3 regions of the Allobosea sp. OAE506 genome follow, and region 3 is predicted to be linked to each of the others. Evidence: predicted binding sites of a transcription regulator. Region 3 holds the regulator's gene; each other region holds the start of a gene.
What was found. Region 3 encodes LexA, which represses DNA repair genes until DNA is damaged. Its sites were predicted from a motif close to TGTTCNNNNTGTGTTCNG; they were not measured.

Region 1 (6,097 bases), 500 kb from region 3:
GTGATCAACCTGATCATGTCCAGCGCCTTCGCGGCGATCCTGATCTACGCGATGGAGCTGATGCCGGGCCGCATCGGCCTCGTCGGCGGGCTGTTCTACGGCCTGTCCTTCGGTCTCGGCGGCATCGCCGCGGCGATGCTCGGCGAACTGGCCGACCGCATCGGCATCGACGCGGTCTATCATCTCTGCGCCTTCCTGCCGGCGATCGGCCTGCTCGCCTGGTTCCTGCCGCGGCTCGCCTCCGACGGGGCGCCGGCACCCGGGCACTGACGCCGGCCGGATTGATCTCCCCCAATGCGCGCGGCGGTGCCGGCGCTAGGCTGACCCCCAAAAGCAACGCCCCGGCGAGAGCGCGGAGGCGGATGAGGGGAGAGGCCATGGACCATATCCAGAGCGAGACCGGAGCGGCGGAGCCGCGGCGCCCGGACCCGGTGGTCCGGCGCATCGCCATCCATGACGTGGTCGAGGCCTTCGTCGCGGGTCTCAGGGACTTCCAGGCGGCGCCGCTCTTCGGGCTGTTCTTCGGCGGGATCTATGCGCTGGGCGGGCTTTCGATCCTGATGTCGCTGACGCGGTTCGGCATGCCCTATCTCGCTTATCCGCTGGCGGCGGGCTTCGTTCTGATCGGCCCCTTCGTCGCGGTCGGGCTCTACGAGGTGTCGCGCCGGCGCGAGGCGGGAGAGACGCTGGGTTGGGGGCAGGTGCTCGGCGTCGTCTTCGCGCAGGGCCAGCGGGAGCTGGGCTGGATGGCCTTCGTCACGCTCTTCGTGATGATGATGTGGCTCTACCAGGTGCGCCTGCTGCTGGCGCTGTTCCTCGGCTTCCAGTCCTTCTCCAGCTTCTCGGGCTTCCTGACCGTGCTCACCTCGACGCCGGAGGGGCTGATGTTCCTGGCCGTCGGCAACCTCGTCGGCGCCGTGCTGGCCACGATCCTGTTCTCGCTGACGGTGATCTCCTTTCCATTGCTGCTCGACCGCGAGGTCGATTTCATCACCGCCATGATCACCAGCGTGCGGGCGGTGTCGACGAACCCACTGCCGATGCTGGGCTTCGCGGCGCTGATTGCGGCGCTGTGCCTGGTGGCGATGCTGCCGGCCTTTCTCGGCCTCGTCGTGCTGCTGCCCGTGCTTGGCCATGCGACCTGGCATCTCTACCGGCGGGTGGTCGAGCCGGTGGCCTGACCCGGGATGCGGGCACACCGGCGCCTGCTGCCATGACGCGTCGCACGCTTCCTGTCAGTCTCTCCCTCGACGGGGAGGACCGACCATGGACGAACTGCGACCCTATCGCGCGATGGCTTTCAACAATCTCTGGGCCAATCACCGGCTGCTGCGCAGTTGCGCGGGCCTCTCGCAGGCCGAATGGGTGGCGCCGCGCACCGGGTTCTTCCCGAGCCTGCGGGCGACGCTCAACCACATCCTGATCATCGACCATTTCTATGTCGACGCGATGGAGGGCGGCACGCTCGGCCCCGCCGCCTGGGCGAACCGCGAGCCCTGCGCGACGCTTCCTGAGCTTCAGGCCGCGCAGGAGGCGATGGACCGGCGGCTGATCGCGATGGTCGAAGCGGCGGCGGGCCAAGGTACGGACATGGGCGGGCTGGAGCGGATCGTCAGCGTGCACCGCGGCGCCCGCATTCAGCGCGAGCGGCTCGACCGGCTGCTGCTGCATCTGTTCCAGCACCAGACCCATCATCGCGGCCAGGCCCATGCCATGCTCAGCGGCACGTCGGTGGCGCCGCCGCAACTCGACGAGTTCTTCTCGGTCGAAGAGGCGGAGCTTCGGGCGGGCGAGTTCGCGGCGCTGGGGTTGAGCGAGGCGAGGGTGTGGGGCGAGGGGAGCTAGTCCTCGCCGATCCGGCACCGGACCGCGCCGTCATTCCGGGGCAGGCCGAAGGCCTGAGCCCGGAACCCAGAACCGACAGTCCTTCAGTTAGGGCGCTGCCGGTTCGTCTTCCCTTCCTTCGCGACATCGGTTCTGGGTTCCGGGCTCTTCGCAAATGCGAAGCCCCGGAATGAAGGGGGGGTGCTGCGCCGCCGTGCCTGACGAAATCAGGGGACAACCTTTCGAATGGCGCTTGAACAAAACGAGAACATCGTTGATAGTGGCGCGGTCGGCCGGTAAGGTCCGGCTCCGGTCGTGGGCCGGTTTCGATGTGCGCAGGAAATGGAGCCTCTCATGGCTGGCAGCGTCAACAAGGTCATTCTGGTCGGCAATCTCGGGCGCGATCCCGAAGTCCGCCGCCTCGGCTCGGGCGAGCCGGTCGTCAATCTGCGCATCGCAACTTCTGAAACCTGGCGCGACAAGCAGTCCGGCGAGAAGAAGGAGCGCACCGAGTGGCACTCGGTCGTGATCTTCAACGAGAACCTCGCCAAGGTCGCCGAGCAGTATCTGAAGAAGGGCTCGAAGATCTATATCGAGGGCCAGCTCCAGACCCGCAAATGGCAGGACCAGTCTGGTGTCGAGAAGTACACCACCGAAATCGTGCTGCAGCGCTATCGCGGCGAACTGACCATCCTCGACAGCCGCGGCCAGGGCGGTTCGGACGAATATGGCGAGGGTGGCGGCATGATGGAGGATCGCTCCTCCGGCTCGTCCTTCGGCCGCTCGGGCCCGATGGGCGGCGGCGGTGGCGGCGGTTCGCGCCAGCCGGCGATGGCCGGCGGCGGCGGAGCCCCGCGCTCTTCCTCGAGCCATCTCGACGACGACATCCCGTTCTAGCCCCGGCTGGACGGCCCTCTGAAACATGAACCCCGAGGCACTGGTGCAGCGCCTCGGGGTTTTTCGTTGTCGAGCGGCAGGGTCTCTGTCCGACGGTCTCTGGCAAGCCCCGACGCCGGGCCGTGCCTTGCCGTCAGCGCAGGGTGCTCGGCGGCATCGGCGGCTCTTCATTGAGCAGCAGGATGCTGACCCGACGGTTGGGCGGGCTGTAGGGATTGTCGGGGAAGACCGGATCGGTGTCGGCGCGGCCGGTCACGGAGGCGAAGCGGTCGCTGGGGAAGCCGGCGCCCGTTAGGATCTCGCGCACCGCGAGGGCGCGCCCGGCCGTGAGGTTCCAGGGATCGACGGCGCCGACCGAGCCCGGACGCGCGGCGGCCGTGTGGCCGGTGATGGCGAGGCGATTGGGCAGCCGGCGCAGTGTGGGGGCGAGCGCCTTCAGCACCTGCTTGGTGCGGTCATAGGGCTGGATCGCGCCCTCGGCGAACATGGCGCGGCCGTACTCGTCCTGGAGGGACACGTTCAGCCCCTCCCGGGTCGGCTCGATCACGATGTTGCGCGACAATTCGGCGACTTCCGGCATGGTCTGCAGGGCCTGCCGGATGCTGGCCGCGGCGCTGAGCTGGGACTGCAGGCCGGCGCCGGTGTGGTTGGACTCGCGTTCGCTGGATCGGCCCAGTGCGGTCCGGCGTGCGCCGTCGTCCTGGCCGATGGTGCCCATCGCTGCGTCGCGGGGCGCCGACGACTTGCTGCCCGACTTGTCGAGGGCCGTGCCCATCATGAGACCGCCCGCGCCGCTGTTGCTGGGGCTGAGGGCGGCCGGCGCAAAATACTCCGCCAGGCCGACCTTCTGCTCCTGCGTCGTCATGCTGATCAGCCACATCAGCAGGAAGAACGCCATCATGGCGGTCACGAAGTCGGCGTAAGCGATCTTCCAGGCCCCGCCATGGTGCCCGTGGGCGGCCTTCTTGATCTTCTTGATGATGATCGGCTGTGTGGATTTGTCCATCGGCTGCCTGCTGGAGGTCGGGTCAGGTCTAGGCCGGCAGATCGGCGGTGGCCGCTTCCACTTCGGCGAAGGTCGGGCGGACGTCGGTCATCAGCGCCTTGCGGGCAAACTCGACCGCCATCACCGGCGGCTGGCCGGCGATATGGGCGAGAAGCCCGGCCTTGAGCGAGAGATAGTATTTGGATTCCGCCTCGAAGGTGCTCTTCAGCGAAGAGGCCATCGGGCCGAAGAAGCCATAGGCGACGAAAACGCCGAAGAAGGTCCCGACGAGCGCGCCGCCGATCAGATGGCCCAGCACCTCCGGCGGCTCGGTGATCGAGCCCATCGTCTTGATGACGCCCAGCACGGCGGCGACGATGCCGAGCGCCGGTGTTCCGTCGGCGATCGACTGCATGGCGGCGTAGATCCGCTCCTGCTCCTGGTGGTGCGTCTCGAGCTCCTCGTCCATGAGCGCGTCGATCTCGTGGACGTTGTTGACGCCCATGGTCAGCATGCGCATGTAATCGCAAACGAATTCGACCGCGTGATGGTTCGCCGCGAAGCTCGGGAAGGCGTTGAACAGCGTCGAGTCGTGCGGATTCTCGATGTGCTGCTCGACCGCCAGCATGCCCTTCTGCTTGATGAGCTTGTAGAGCGAATACTGCATCCCCAGCAGTTCGACATAGTCAGCCTGCTTGTATTTCGGGCCCTTCACGAGCGTGCCGAACATGCCCGGCACGCCCTTGAGCACGGGCCCAGGGTTGCCGATGATGAACGCGCCGATCGCGGCGCCGAGGATGATGACGAATTCAAAGGGCTGCCACAGAACGAGGAGCTTGCCGCCCATCGCCGCGTAGCCGCCGAAGACGCAGAGGAAGACGATGATTGTGCCGACGATCAGCCGCATGGATTTTGCCACTCTCGCGCCACAGCAGGTACAGCCCGCGTGCGCCCTCTACAGTCCAACGAAATGACTGATTGAGGTTAAGGGCGAGTTTAGAATGGCTGTTTCGCAGGCTGCTGAATTCCGCCCCCGCGCCGTGCGATCAGGGCTCTGTCGCGTCGTTGAAGCGGCGGAAACGGCTCATTCCGCGGCCGCGCGCCCCCGTGCGGCGATGTCGAACTTGGTCATCTGCGTCATCGCGTCCATTATGCGGCCGGGGACGGCTGCGTCGCCGCCCGTGACCCGTTCGACGAAGCGCTCCGGGACGATCTGCCAGGACAGGCCGGAGCGATCCTTGAGCCAGCCGCCTTATGGTGTGCGGCGCCATGCCATCAGGGCAGGGCGCCCCTGCTGCGCTCCGCGCTTGCCGGCATGGCATGGGCCGGCCAAGGTTCGCGCCATCATGAGCACGCCCGATCCCGTCTCCGCCCTCTCCGTTTGGCTTTCGCTGGAGAGCCCCACCCAACACGCCCCCGGCGTCAACGGCATGATGGATCTCGTCGCCGCGGAGGTCGAAGGCCTGCCGATCGCGGTCGAACGCATCCCCGGCCGCGATGGGCTCGGCAACAGCCTGATCCTGCGGGCGGGTCCGGCCACCGGCGCGCCTGGCATTGCCGTGATGTCGCATCTCGATACGGTTCATCCCGTGGGCACCAGCGCGCGCGACCTGCCCGTCCGGGTCGAGGGCGACCGGCTCTATGGGCCCGGCGTCTACGACATGAAGGGCGGTGCCTTCCTGGCGCTGCAGGCCTTCAAGCAGGTGGCGTTGGCGGGCAGAGCGAAGCGGCCGCTGGTCTTCCTGTTCACGCCCGACGAGGAGATCGGCTCGCCGACGACGCGTGAGCTGATCGAGGAGATCGGCCGGACCTCTGCGGCTGTGCTCGTCACCGAGCCGGCGCGCGAGGGCGGCAAGATCGTCACGGCGCGAAAGGGGGTGGGGCGCTTCGAGGTCAAGCTGGAGGGCCGGCCGGCGCATTCCGGTGCGCGCCACGCCGATGGCCGCAGCGCGATCCGCGAAGCCGCCCACCAGATTCTCGCCATCGAGGGGCTGACCGATTACGCCCGCGGCGTCACCACGACGGTCGCGCTGATGGGCGGCGGCACGGCGGCCAATGTGATTCCCCAGCATGCCTGGTTCAGCGTCGATCTGCGCGTCGCCAGCGCCGCCGACGGGGCCGCGATGGAGAGCCATATCCTGGGCCTCACGCCCAAGGACCCGGATGTCCGCATCACCGTGACCGGGGGCATGAACCGGCCGCCCTATGAAAAATCCCCCGAAGGCGCGGCGCTGTTCGAGACGGCGAAACGCATCGCAGCCGGCATCGGCTTCGACCTGCAGGACTGCCCGATGACGGGTGGCGGTTCGGACGGCAACTTCACCGCCGCGCTCGGCGTGCCGACCCTGGACGGGCTCGGCATCGACGGCGAGGGCGCGCATACGCTGAACG
Region 2 (6,097 bases), 2.2 Mb from region 3:
CTGCCGCCGCGGGGAAGACAACGCCTCGTCCGAGCTTCCGGTTGCAGGCGTCCAAGGCTTCCATCAGTCGGCCGGACTTCTCCCGATCGAGGGCACCGATCAATGCCCGCTGCGAGGCCTCCAGCGGCACGAGGTCGACCGTCATCAGCCCGGCCTTGGCGTAGCGGTACCCATACTTCCAGATCCGACGGACACCCCACTTGGCCGCGCGGACAAGGGCGAGCGTGTCGTTGCTCGCCTCGGGGAAATCGACGGTGGTCGAGACGGAGCGCGAGGGCCCGCGATCGTGCGGCGATGTGTGAAAGAAGACCGTGACGTGGTCCGTCGCCAGACCATGATGACGTAGCTTCTCGCCGAGCCTCGTCGCATGAGCCGCAATGGCTTCCTGCATCATGTCTAGGCTCTCGACGCGGCCCGCGAAGCTTCGCGTGACGGCGCAGCCCTTCCGGGTTGGCGCCACGCTCTCCAGATCAATGCAAGGCGTTCCCCGGAGTTCATGGATGATGCGCTCGCCGACGACTGTCAGGCTCTTACGGGCGAGCTTGGGAGTGAGCGCGGCGACGTCGGCGGCGGTGTGACAGCCGAAGGCGGCAAGCTTGGCCTGGCTTGCGCGGCCGATGCCCCAGACATCCTCGAGCCCCACCAGCGGCAGCCATTCGGACCGGGCCTCATCACTGGTGAGGTCGCAGACTCCGCGCAGCTGTGGCGTGCTCTTGGCGATCTTGTTGGCCAGCTTGGCCAGGGTCTTCGTGGGACCGATGCCGACGCAGGTGGGAACGCCCGTCCAGGTCGATACGGTCGAGCGCAGGTCCCGTGCCATCTCCTCGCGCTGGCCGGGTGCCACCGGGCTCATGTCGAGGAAGCTCTCGTCGATCGAGTAGACCTCGATGTCGGACGCGAACCGCTCATAGACCGTGTTCATCCGGCGGCTCATGTCGCCATAGAGCGTGTAGTTTGATGAGAACACGACCACGCCCTCGCGCCTGCAGAGGTCGCGGATCGTGAACATCGGCGCGCCCATTTGGATCCCGAGCGCCTTGGCCTCGGCCGTGCGCGCGACGGCGCAGCCATCGTTGTTCGAGAGCACGATCACAGGGCGGCGGCGCAACTTCGGATCGAAAACCCTCTCGCAGGAGCAGTAGAAGCTGTTCCCATCGATCAAGGCAAAGGACCGGGTCATCGGCGGAAGCGCCGGACCGTGTTGGTCACGACGCCGAAGACGTCGATCTCGGCATCCGGCCCAGGGTCGTAATCGGGGTAGCGTCGGTTACCGAACGCGAGGCTGGATCGTCCTCCGACAATCCTGAAGACCTTGATGCTGCGCTCTCCGTTGACGTCGACGACGACGGCGTCGCCGTCCTTGGGAACTAGGCTTCGATCGACCGTGATCAGACTGCCGTCGAAGATGCCGACGTCGATCGCGCTATCTCCGGCCACCGTCATGATGAAGGTCGCCGGGGCGTTCTGAATGAGCGTCCGGGTTAGATCGATCGGTTGGTCCAGGTAGTCGTCCGCCGGGCTTGGGAAGCCCGCCCGTACCGCCTTCAGATAGACCGGCAGGTAGATCGGTAGGCCAACGACGACCGGCGAAATTTGCATTGTTTGCGTTCCCAACAAAGAGAACATAATCAGAACAAACGTCGCGCTAGAGTCAAGCGTGCGGTTGCATCAGCGGAAATCCGCGTGTCCATGACCAGCAGCAGGTGGTGGACGGATCTGACCACAAGATGCGTGAGCTTGCACGGCCTCTGACGCCGCGGGCGCGACACGACGCAACTTCCGCAATGCGCCACTGGGGCGATCGCCGACCGAAAATTTGCGCTCAGGCGCTTCAAAAAATCTGGTTGTCTTCCTTCCTTGAGAGCTTCGAGGCAGCGTTGTCTAACGTCCCCCGTTGGGCTCGTTACCGGGTAAGCAGACCTTGCTGGACGGCTCGTGGGCGACCACCACCGACCCATCTTGGCCGTCATGATGGCGACGGATTGGACGGGCGACTTCGATATAAAAGGCCAACTGTTTAGGCGGCTAACGCGTGCGAAAGATAGCGGGACCGCGCCGTTGCTTCATCGCCGATGTATGCCAGAGACCGGGCGTTGGTAGTTTTGCGCCGATTTGCGGTAGCCCTTCTCCAACGTGTTGCAGCTGGCCTGCGCGACGGGAGCCGCGACACGATCGGTTCTAGCACCTGATCCGAAGAACATGCCTCAAGGGGGGCGCTGCCCAGCGTTCGCGGAGAGAGCAGCCAGCCGACGCGCCCTATCGAGCCAACGCCGAAATTATACAGCGCCCATGAGACGGGCTCTGCCGAGTGTCGCTATCCTCGCATAGGATGACGGCAGGAGGCGCCATGACCGAGAGTCCACGACCGGGCGCACAGCGCCACGACCAGATGTTTCCGATCCTAAGCGAGAGCGAAATCGCTCGCGTGGCGGGCTTCGGCATGCGGCGACGCTACGCCGCCGGCGTTGCGCTATTTCGAACTGGCGAGGTCGGGATCGGGCTGCTCGTTCTCGTCAGCGGCCGTGTCGCAATCGCGCGCCATGACGCGACGGGCCGGGGAGTTCCCGTGGCGGACCACGGACCGGGCTCGATCATCGGCGAGACGGCTGGGTTGTCCGGCAAGCCGGCGCTGGTCGACGGCGTCGCCGTCGAGGACAGCGAGGCGATCGTACTCGACCCGGCCGACCTCCGTGCTTTGCTTGTCGCCGACGCGATGCTGGGCGAAAGGATCACCCGCGCGCTGATCTTGCGCCGAGTCGAGCTGATCGCCAGCGGCGCGGGCGGCCCGTTGCTGATTGCGCCGGCGGATCATCCGGGCCGGGTGGCGCTGGCCAACTTTCTCAGCCGCAACGGCCTGCCGTTCCGCGCGCTCGATCCCGACATTGATCAGGATGCCCGGGACCTCCTGACGACGATCCACCCCGTAGTAGCGGACTATCCCCTCGCGCTCCTCGCTGACGGCACGGTGCTCAGAGCGCCCTCCGAAAGAGCGCTCGCACAGGCGCTCGGCATGATCGGACAGGCCGACCCCTCGCGAATCTATGACGTCGCGATCGTCGGCGCCGGACCGGCCGGGCTCGCGGCCTCCGTCTATGCAGCCTCGGAAGGACTGTCGGTCGTGGTGCTTGATCGGCGCAGCTTCGGCGGCCAAGCCGGCGCGAGCGCTCGGATCGAGAACTATTTCGGCTTCCCGACCGGGATTACCGGGCAGGCCCTGACGGCGCGCGGCTTCGTGCAGGCGCAGAAATTCGGAGTCGAAATTGCAATTCCAACCACCATCACCGCGCTGACATTTGGCGGCGCAGGCGGCGTCAACCTGCTGGATGCCGAGGATGGCCGCCGCTATTGCGCGCGGGCGGTCATCGTCGCCTCGGGCGCGCGCTATCGCCGCCCGCCGATCGGCCGGCTCGCTGAATTCGACGGCCGTGGCGTTTGGTACTGGGCCTCGCCGATCGAGGCGCAGTTCTGCAGCCGGCAGGAGGTCGTGCTCGTCGGCGGTGGCAATTCGGCGGGCCAGGCGGCCGTCTTCCTAGCCCAGCATGCTACCAAGGTGAGGATGATGGTACGCGGACCTGGTCTCGCCGACACCATGTCGCGCTATCTGATCGACCGCATCGCCGCCGACCCACGGATCGAGCTCATGCCACACACCGAGATCGTGAGCCTCGACGGTGACGAGACCGGCTTGCGAAGCCTGACATGGCGCGACCGTATGTCGGGCGAAGAGACAAATGCGCCGATCCGCAACCTGTTTCTCTTCATCGGCGCGGACCCGGCTTCTGACTGGCTCGCTAGCTGTGGCATGGCGCTGGACGACAAGGGCTTCGTCATGACCGATGGTTCGCTCGAAACCGACCTTCCCGGCATCTTCGCGATCGGAGACATCCGCGCCGGATCAGTGAAGCGTGTCGGCGGCGCGATTGGAGAGGGCGCGGCTGTCGTCGCGCGGATCCACGCCTATCTGGCACATCGCAGGGATGAGCCGTCCCAGCCGCGCCGCCCTTCGCCGAACGCGCCATTTGAAGAAGCGAAACCGCACAAGGGCGAGCCATGAACATCACCCCTGATCCTGCCGGACCAGACCAAGAGAGTGTCTGGTCCTATCCACGCCCCGCCATCGCAGAGCCGTGTGCGCGTCACATCCTGATCAGGTATCGTGGCCAGACAATTGCCGACACTAAAGCTTCGGTCAGGGTCATCGAAACCAGCCATCCGCCCACCTATTATCTGCCGCCGGATTGTGTGAACGCGCGCCTGCTGGCGTCGCCGCATCGGTCGATCTGCGAGTGGAAAGGACAGGCGACCTACGTCGACCTCGTGCTCGCGGACGAGACCCTCAAACAGATCGGCTGGCACTATCCGTCACCGGCTCCGTCCTTCGCGATCTTGGCGGGCTTGATCGCGTTCTATGCAAAGCCGTTCGACGAGTGCCTGGTCGATGGGGAGCAGGTGACGCCGCAAGCCGGAGGCTTCTATGGCGGCTGGATCACCTCGCATGTCGTCGGGCCCTTCAAGGGCGTGCCTGGAAGCCGCTTCTGGTGACGCACCGTGGAGACAGTTTTGAAGGAGCCTATTCCGGAGGCGGCTGTTAGCTTGGCGATAGCCACGAACGAGCTATGCACCAACGCCGCCGAACACGTCGCGTTAACATCGTAGGACGGGTGAGTTGCGATTTCTTGCGTCATTTCTGACCAACGCTGTGCCCTAAACAGTATAGCGGCCCTCCCGCCAGTCCCCCCGAGCGTCGGGGTTTCGGCTCCCGCATGATCGAGCGGATCCTGGCGGGCCAACTCAACGGGAAGGCCCACATGGACTATGGCCCAAAAGGGTTCCGCTGCCGCGTGGAGGCGCCAGCCTCGTCCCTGCGCGCAAATCCGTTCACGTGAAAGCGCCCTCATCGGCCGAGCCGCCTTTTCTCGCGACTGCAGGCTTCGTCAAGCGAGACACCGATGTCGCCGGCCAAAATTGACTGGCGTCGCAAAAATTCCAGAGGACAACCGTTATTTTGCCTTGCGGATAAAGCAAATAAACGGAACGAATTGCCTATCAGCAAGTCACTGGCAGGCTGAGATAATACGTTGAGACTTAACAAAAACACGGGATAATGTCGGTGAAAAACGAAAACTTGGTCGAACTGGCAGCCGATATTGTCTCAGCCTTTGTGGCAAACAACAATGTCACCACATCGGACCTTCCGGGTGTCATCGCAAGCGTCTACGCATCACTGACCAAGCTCGGCGGCGAGCCAGAGGCCCCTCCCGCCGCACCCCTGGTTCCGGCAGTTCCAGTCCGCAAGTCAGTGACACCCGACGCGATCATCTGTCTTGAGGACGGTAAATCGTTCAAGTCGCTGAAGCGTCATCTGAGCAGCAAATTCGGGCTGACGCCGGAGCAATACCGGACGAAATGGGGCCTGCCGGCCGATTACCCAATGGTTGCTCCAGCCTATGCCGAGGCGCGCTCTGCGCTAGCAAAGTCGATGGGCTTGGGTCAGCAGCGCAAAAAGACCGCCTTGAAAGGCAAACGCTCAGCCAAGGTCAAAGGCTAGGTAAATAACCGGAAAGACGAAACAGCGTATCGATGCGGACAACGCATTCCTCCGCGTTCAGAATCGCGCGTCTGTGCAGGCAAGAATAATGTCTGAAACAGAGCTGCTTGAGCAGGCGCGCGACGCCAAGACAGCCAATCTGAAAGCGCAGAGATTGGAAAAAGAGGCTGCCGATCGTCTCGCCCCGGCCTCCCGCCCAACCAAACCGAAAGGTTGATGTCGGAGGCTTGCTGATCCGCTTGAGCATCGTCAAGGACGCTTCATTCAGCACTGAAGCGTCGGATAGGCTGTCGCCGCCTCGTCTTTTCTGACACCCCGCGCGACCTCGACCAGCGTGCCATCCGGCAGCGGTCGCTAAAGCGTCCTTGGCCTGCTTTCACGGCCCTGTCATCCGGGTCTCGATCTCCTTAGCGCGGTCGACAATTCTCTCACTGTCCATGCCGCGCCTCGTAGAAAACCGCTATGCTGCGTCGCATTTCGCAGGCGCCATACGGGCAATCAGCAGAATTCGTGAATACGGATCCGGGCGGGTTTAGTTGGCTGTATAAA
Region 3 (6,097 bases):
GCAGTATGCTTGCGTGTTTGCGATTTGGCGTGCAATGCCCACGCCCTGCCGTTGATGCTTACTTGAAATTCGAGTGTATGAGTATGCTTTATTGGTCAATGGATTGGCTCCGGTTTATGGCCTTTGCCTACCGTATCGGAATCGCTGCCGGCAATATCTATCTAACATCGTCTCGATCTCGGGCTTGCACATGGTGTTGGCCGCCGGGACCATCTTCTGGCTGGTGCGGGCGCTGCTCGCCCTCTCGCAGACGCTGGCGCTGCGTCTGCCTGTCAAGAAGATCGCCGCGCTCGCGGCCATGGCGGGCTCGGTCGCCTATTGTGTGTTCTCGGGTGCCGAGGTTGCGACGGTGCGCTCGCTGATCATGACGCTGGTGATGCTGGGCGCGATCCTCGTCGATCGCCCGGCGCTGAGCATGCGCAATCTCGCGCTCGCCGCGATGATCGTTCTGCTGCGCGAGCCCGAGGCGCTGCTGGGGCCGAGCTTCCAGATGTCCTTTGGCGCGGTCGCGGCGCTGATCGCCTTTGCCGAGCGCTGGGAGGAGCGCGGCCGGTTGCAGCCGCCACCCGCACTGCCCTGGCCGCTGCGCCCGCTCTGGATCGCCGCCAGCGGCATCATCGTGACGACCCTGCTGGCCACGGCGGCGACGGCGCCCTTCGGCGCCTATCATTTCCAGACCTTCAACCCCTTCGGCCTGCTGGGCAACGCGCTGGCGCTGCCCTTCGTCTCGCTCTTCGTCATGCCGGCCGCCGTTTTTGGCGTGCTCGCCTATCCCTTCGGGCTGGACGCGCCGGCCTGGTGGCTGATGGGCATGGCCTCGGAGGTGGTGCTGAAGCTGGCGCACTGGGTCGCGACCATCGACCACTCGACCCTCGTGCTGGCGGCCTTCGGCCCGGCCGCGCTCGGCTGCTTTGCCGCCGCGCTGCTCTGGGCGACGCTGTGGACGACGAAGCTGCGCCTGTTGGCCATCCTGCCGCTGGTCACAGGCGTCGCCGTTGCGGCCAAACCCGACAAGCCGGCGATCCTGATCGAGCGCGACGGCTCGGGCATCGCGGTGCGCGGCAGGGACGGCCTGCTGGTCATTGCAGGCAAGCCGAGCCGCTTCGTCATGCAGCAATGGCTGACGGCGGATGGCGACGGCCGCCAGCCCGACGATCCCTCATTGCGCAAGGGCGCGGCCTGCGATGCCCGCGGCTGCGTCATGACGACGAAGGAGGGGCACAGTATCGCCTATGCGCAGGACCGGCTCGCCATCATCGAGGATTGTCGCCGCGCCGATGTGGTGGTGACACCGATCCCCTGGACCGCGACCTGCCGCGCGCGGCTGATCGACAGGATGGCGCTGCTACGCGACGGGGCGACCGCACTCGTCAAGACCAGGTCTGGCTGGCAAAACCTCGCGGCACAGGATACCGGCGAACGGCCCTGGAGCCGCCGTCGTCCCCAGCCCGCGCCAACACCCGCGAGCACAGCTCCGCCGCCGCCGGGCGAGGACGCGCCCGATGCCGAGCGCCTCCCTTAAGGCGGCTGCCGGTCAGTAGCGCCGCATCAGATTGACCAGCCGGCCCTGGATCTTGACCCGGTCGGGGCCGAGCACGCGCGTCTCATAGGCGGGATTGGCCGCTTCCAGCGCGATCGAGGAGCCGCGCTTGCGCAGCCGCTTCAGCGTCGCCTCCTCGTCGTCGATCAGCGCGACGATGATATCGCCGGTGTTGGCGGTGTCCTGGCGGCGGATCACCACTGTGTCGCCGTCGAGAATGCCGGCCTCGACCATCGAGTCTCCACGGACCTCCAGCGCGAAATGCTCGCCCGAGCCCAGCATGTCGGCGGGCAGCGCGACGCTGTGGCTGCGGCTCTGGATCGCCGAGATCGGCGTGCCCGCGGCGATGCGGCCCATGACAGGGATCGCGATCGTGTTGCGGGCATCCTCCGATGCCGTCTCGACCGGCCGTACCCGGCCGGGCAGCCCGTCCTTGGCCGGCGGCGTCTCCTTGCCGAGCCCGCCCTGGACGATCGAGGGGTTGAAGCGGCGCGCACCGGGCTGCAGCCCGCCGCCGGCACCGTCGGGCAGCTTGATCACTTCGAGCGCCCGCGCCCGGTTCGGAAGACGGCGGATGAAGCCGCGCTCCTCGAGCGCCATGATCAGGCGGTGAATGCCGGATTTCGACTTGAGGTCGAGCGCATCCTTCATCTCGTCGAAGGAGGGGGGAACGCCGCTTTCGCGCAGTCGCTCCTGTATGAAACGAAGCAGTTCGAACTGTTTGCGTGTCAGCATGATCCCCGCCGGCGCTCTGAAATCTGCCGATCACCGCAGATTCGAAACAAATCACGAACACCATACCCGTTCGCGTTGTGTTCCGCAAGCCGACGTGCCCGTGTCGCCCCTCAGCGCAGGCGGATGAAGCGGCAGGGATCGCCCTTAGCGGCGGCCGGCGCGAAGACCGTGCGGATCGCCAGCGCCTGCGCCTGGGCGAGCAACCCGAGCATCGAGGAATCCTGCCGCTCGAAGGGCGTGGCCTCCCAGCCCGAGTCGGTCAGCACCAGGCTGGAGCGCAGATAATCCTCGCGCTCGTCATTGGCGGGCATGTCGCGCCCCAGCAGCCCGGGCTCGCTGCGGTCGCGCTCGGGCGAGGGCATGCCGAGCAGGGCCTCGACCACCGGGACGACAAAGAGATGTCCGCAGACGATCGAGGACACCGGGTTGCCCGGCAGGCCGATCGCGACCATCGGGCCGAGCCGGCCTGTCATCATCGGCTTGCCCGGCCGCATCGCGATCTTCCAGAAGCCGAGATCCATCCCGGCGCGCTTCAGCGCCTCCTGGACGAGGTCATGCGCTCCGACCGAGGCGCCGCCCAAAGTCACCAGCACATCGGCACCGGCTTGCCGCGCCCGGCCGATTCGTTCGGCGAGGTCGGCATGGTCGTCGCGTGCGATGCCGAGATCGAGCGCGGTTCCGCCAGCCTGCTCGACCAAAGCGGCGAGCGCAAAGGAGTTGGAGGCGACGATCTGGTCCGGCCCCACGGTCTCGCCCGGCAGCACCAACTCGTCGCCGGTGGCGAGGATCGCGACCAGCGGCTTGCGGCGCACCGGCAGCGCCGGGTGGCCCGCAGCGGCGGAGAGCCCGAGTGCGGCGCTGTCGAGGCGGGTCCCGGTGGCGAGCAGGCTGTCGTTCAGGCTGAAGTCGAGCCCGGCCTTGCGGATGAACTTGCCCTTCGGCGCGCCCTCGCGGACGGTGATCGCGGCCGAGCCGACACCGTCGGCGTTCTCCTGGATCAGGATGGTGTCGGCGCCCTCGGGGATCGGCGCGCCGGTGAAGATGCGCACCGCCTCGCCGGCGGCCACGCTGCCGCCGAAGGAGCGCCCGGCCGCGGATTCGCCGAGAACGCGCAGTTCGGTCCCGGGCGTGAGATCGTCCGCCCGCACCGCATAGCCGTCCATGGCCGAATTGGCGAAGGGTGGCTGCGTCCGCAGCGCCGCGATGTCGGACCCGAGCACCCGCCAGGCGCACTGCGCCAGCGGCAGCGTCTCGATGGGCGTTGGACCAGGCACGCTGTCAAGCAGCGCGCGCAGCGCGACGGGGACCGGCGTCAGGGCCATCAGCCCTGTCCCCTGGCGGTGACGTCAGCCTCGAACACGCCCGACTTGCCGCCGGATTTGTGGATCAGCCGGATACCCTCGATCCGCATGCCGCGGTCGGCCGCCTTGACCATGTCGTAAACGGTCAGGCAGGCGACGCTGACGGCGGTGAGCGCCTCCATCTCGACGCCGGTCTGGCCCTTGACCTTGACCTCGGCGCGCACCCGGATGCCGGGCAGCGCGTCGTCGATCGCGAGATCGACCGCGATCTTGGTGATCAGCAGCGGGTGGCAGAGCGGGATCAGCTCATGGCTGCGCTTGGCGGCCATGATGCCGGCGAGCCGCGCCGTGCCGAGCACGTCGCCCTTCTTGGCGTCGCCGGCGCGCACGATCGCCAGCGTCTGCGGCTGCATCACAACGCAGCCTTCCGCGATGGCCGTGCGCGAGGTCTCGGCCTTGTCGCCGACATCGACCATATGCGCCTGGCCCTGGGCGTCGAGATGGCTGAGCCCGCTCACGCGGCGCTCTCCTGGGCCCGGCCGGTTAGCAGCTCGCGGGTCGCACCCGTCACATCGGCCTGCCGCATCAGGCTTTCGCCGACGAGGAAGGTCCGGACGCCGGCGCCGTTCAGCCGGCCGATATCGGCGTGGCTGAAGATGCCGCTCTCGCTGATGACGATCCGGTCGGCCGGCACGCGCGGCGCGAGACGTTCGGTCACAGCGAGATCGACGGTGAAATCGCGCAGGTCGCGGTTGTTGATGCCGAGCAGGCGGCTCTTCAGCGCGAGCGCCCGGTCGAGCTCGACGTCATCATGGACCTCGACCAGCACATCCATGCCGAGGTCGAAGGCGGTGGTCTCCAGCGCGCGCGCCGTGGCGTCGTCGACGCCGGCCATGATGATCAGGATGCAGTCTGCGCCCCAGGCCCGCGCCTCGTAGACCTGATAGGGATCGTAGAGGAAATCCTTGCGCAGCACGGGCAGCCCCGACGCCGCGCGCGCCTGCAGCAGGAATTCCGGACGGCCCTGGAAGGAGGGGCCGTCGGTCAGAACGGAGAGGCAGGCGGCCCCGCCAGCGGCATAGGCGCGCGCCAGCACGGGCGGGTCGAAGTCGGCGCGGATCAGCCCCTTGGAGGGCGAGGCCTTCTTGATCTCGGCGATCAGCGCCGGGTGGCCGGCGGCGTGCTGGGAGGCCAGCGCCTCGGCGAAGCCGTGCGTCGGGCCGGCATCGCGCGCCAGCCGCTCGATCTGGTCCTGCGGGATCGCCAGTTTGGCGGCCGCAATCTCCTGGCGCTTATAGGCTTCGATCTTCGCGAGAATGTCGCTCATCGGGCCCTCACGCGTTCGAACTGGAGACGAGGGCGGCGAGCGTCGCCTTCGCCTTGCCGCTGTCGAGCGCTGCATTCGCCTGCGCGAAGCCGTCGCGCAGATCGCCCGCCCGGCCGGCGACCAGCAGCGCGGCCGCGGCGTTGAAGGCGGCGATGTCGCGGAAGGCGGTCTTCTGCCCGTCGAGCACCGCTCGCAGCGCCTCGGCGTTCTGCGCCGGCTCGCCGCCGCGCAGATCCTCCGGCCTCGCGCGGGCCAGCCCGACATCCTCGGGCGAGATCTGGAAGCTCTCGATTTTGCCGTTGTCCAAAGAGACCACGCGGGTCGGCCCCGTCGTGGTGATCTCGTCGAGCCCGTCGGAGCCGTGGACAGCCCAGACCCGCGTCGAGCCGAGGCTCGCCAGCACCTTCACCATCGGCTCGAGCCAGGTCTCCGAGAAGGCGCCGATGAGCTGCTTCTTGACGCCGGCCGGGTTGGAGAGTGGGCCGAGCAGGTTGAAGATCGTGCGCGTGCCGAGTTCGACGCGCACCGGCGCGACATGGCGCATCGAGGCGTGATGCGTCGGCGCGAACATGAAGCCGACGCCGGCCTGCGCGATGCAGCGCGCCGTCGCCGCCGGCTCGAGGCCGACCTTGACGCCGAGCGCCATCAGCACGTCGGCCGTGCCCGTCTTCGAGGAGGCGGCGCGGTTGCCATGCTTGGCGACCGGCACGCCGCAGGCCGCCGTGATGATCGAGGCCAGCGTCGAGACATTGTAGGAGCCCGAGGAATCCCCGCCCGTGCCGACGATGTCGATGGCATCGGCGGGCGCGTCGACCGTCAGCATCTTGCCGCGCATCGCGCCCACCGCGCCGGTGATCTCCTCGGTGGTCTCGCCGCGCACGCGCAACGCCATCAGGAAGGCGGCCGCCTGCGCATTGGTGACGCCGCCGGAGAGGATGGTGTCGAAGGCGTCGCGCGCCTCGTCCCGCGATAGCGAGGCGCCGGTCGCGACCTTGGCGATGAAGGGCTTGAAATCGTCCATGGGAACTCTGCGGAAAAACGGGCGATCGGGAAGGCGGCTGGTACGGGCCGGCGCTCAGTCGGCCTCGGCCAAAGCGGGCGTCGCATGCTCGCGCTGCCATCGCTCCGCGAGGTCGAGGAAATTGCGCAGGATCGTGGCGCCGTGCTCAGAGGCGATGCTTTCGGGGTGGAACT

Region 1: the regulator LexA is predicted to act here: its motif matches at 2,078-2,095, upstream of ssb (single-stranded DNA-binding protein).
Region 2: the regulator LexA is predicted to act here: its motif matches at 1,619-1,636, upstream of ABIE41_RS06705 (LexA family protein).

What each region holds. Positions count from the first base shown of each region.
Region 1 is NZ_JBEPOB010000001.1:3,088,021-3,094,117, forward strand. It holds gene ABIE41_RS15110 (MFS transporter) at 1-270, shown strand, start outside; gene ABIE41_RS15115 (DUF2189 domain-containing protein) at 378-1,181, shown strand; gene ABIE41_RS15120 (DinB family protein) at 1,267-1,845, shown strand; gene ssb (single-stranded DNA-binding protein) at 2,179-2,721, shown strand; gene ABIE41_RS15130 (flagellar motor protein MotB) at 2,855-3,727, opposite strand; gene motA (flagellar motor stator protein MotA) at 3,756-4,613, opposite strand; gene ABIE41_RS15140 (M20 family metallopeptidase) at 5,053-6,097, shown strand, end outside.
Region 2 is NZ_JBEPOB010000001.1:1,371,938-1,378,034, forward strand. It holds gene ABIE41_RS06700 (Y-family DNA polymerase) at 1-1,180, opposite strand, end outside; gene ABIE41_RS06705 (LexA family protein) at 1,177-1,599, opposite strand; gene ABIE41_RS06710 (FAD-dependent oxidoreductase) at 2,330-4,054, shown strand; gene ABIE41_RS06715 (DUF427 domain-containing protein) at 4,051-4,542, shown strand; gene ABIE41_RS06720 (Ros/MucR family transcriptional regulator) at 5,105-5,548, shown strand; gene ABIE41_RS06725 (hypothetical protein) at 5,538-5,801, opposite strand.
Region 3 is NZ_JBEPOB010000001.1:3,591,242-3,597,338, reverse strand. It holds gene ABIE41_RS17450 (recombinase family protein) at 1-99, opposite strand, end outside; gene ABIE41_RS17445 (ComEC/Rec2 family competence protein) at 191-1,522, shown strand; gene lexA (transcriptional repressor LexA) at 1,535-2,275, opposite strand; gene ABIE41_RS17435 (molybdopterin molybdotransferase MoeA) at 2,386-3,597, opposite strand; gene moaC (cyclic pyranopterin monophosphate synthase MoaC) at 3,597-4,094, opposite strand; gene trpC (indole-3-glycerol phosphate synthase TrpC) at 4,091-4,903, opposite strand; gene trpD (anthranilate phosphoribosyltransferase) at 4,911-5,924, opposite strand; gene ABIE41_RS17415 (anthranilate synthase component II) at 5,979-6,097, opposite strand, start outside.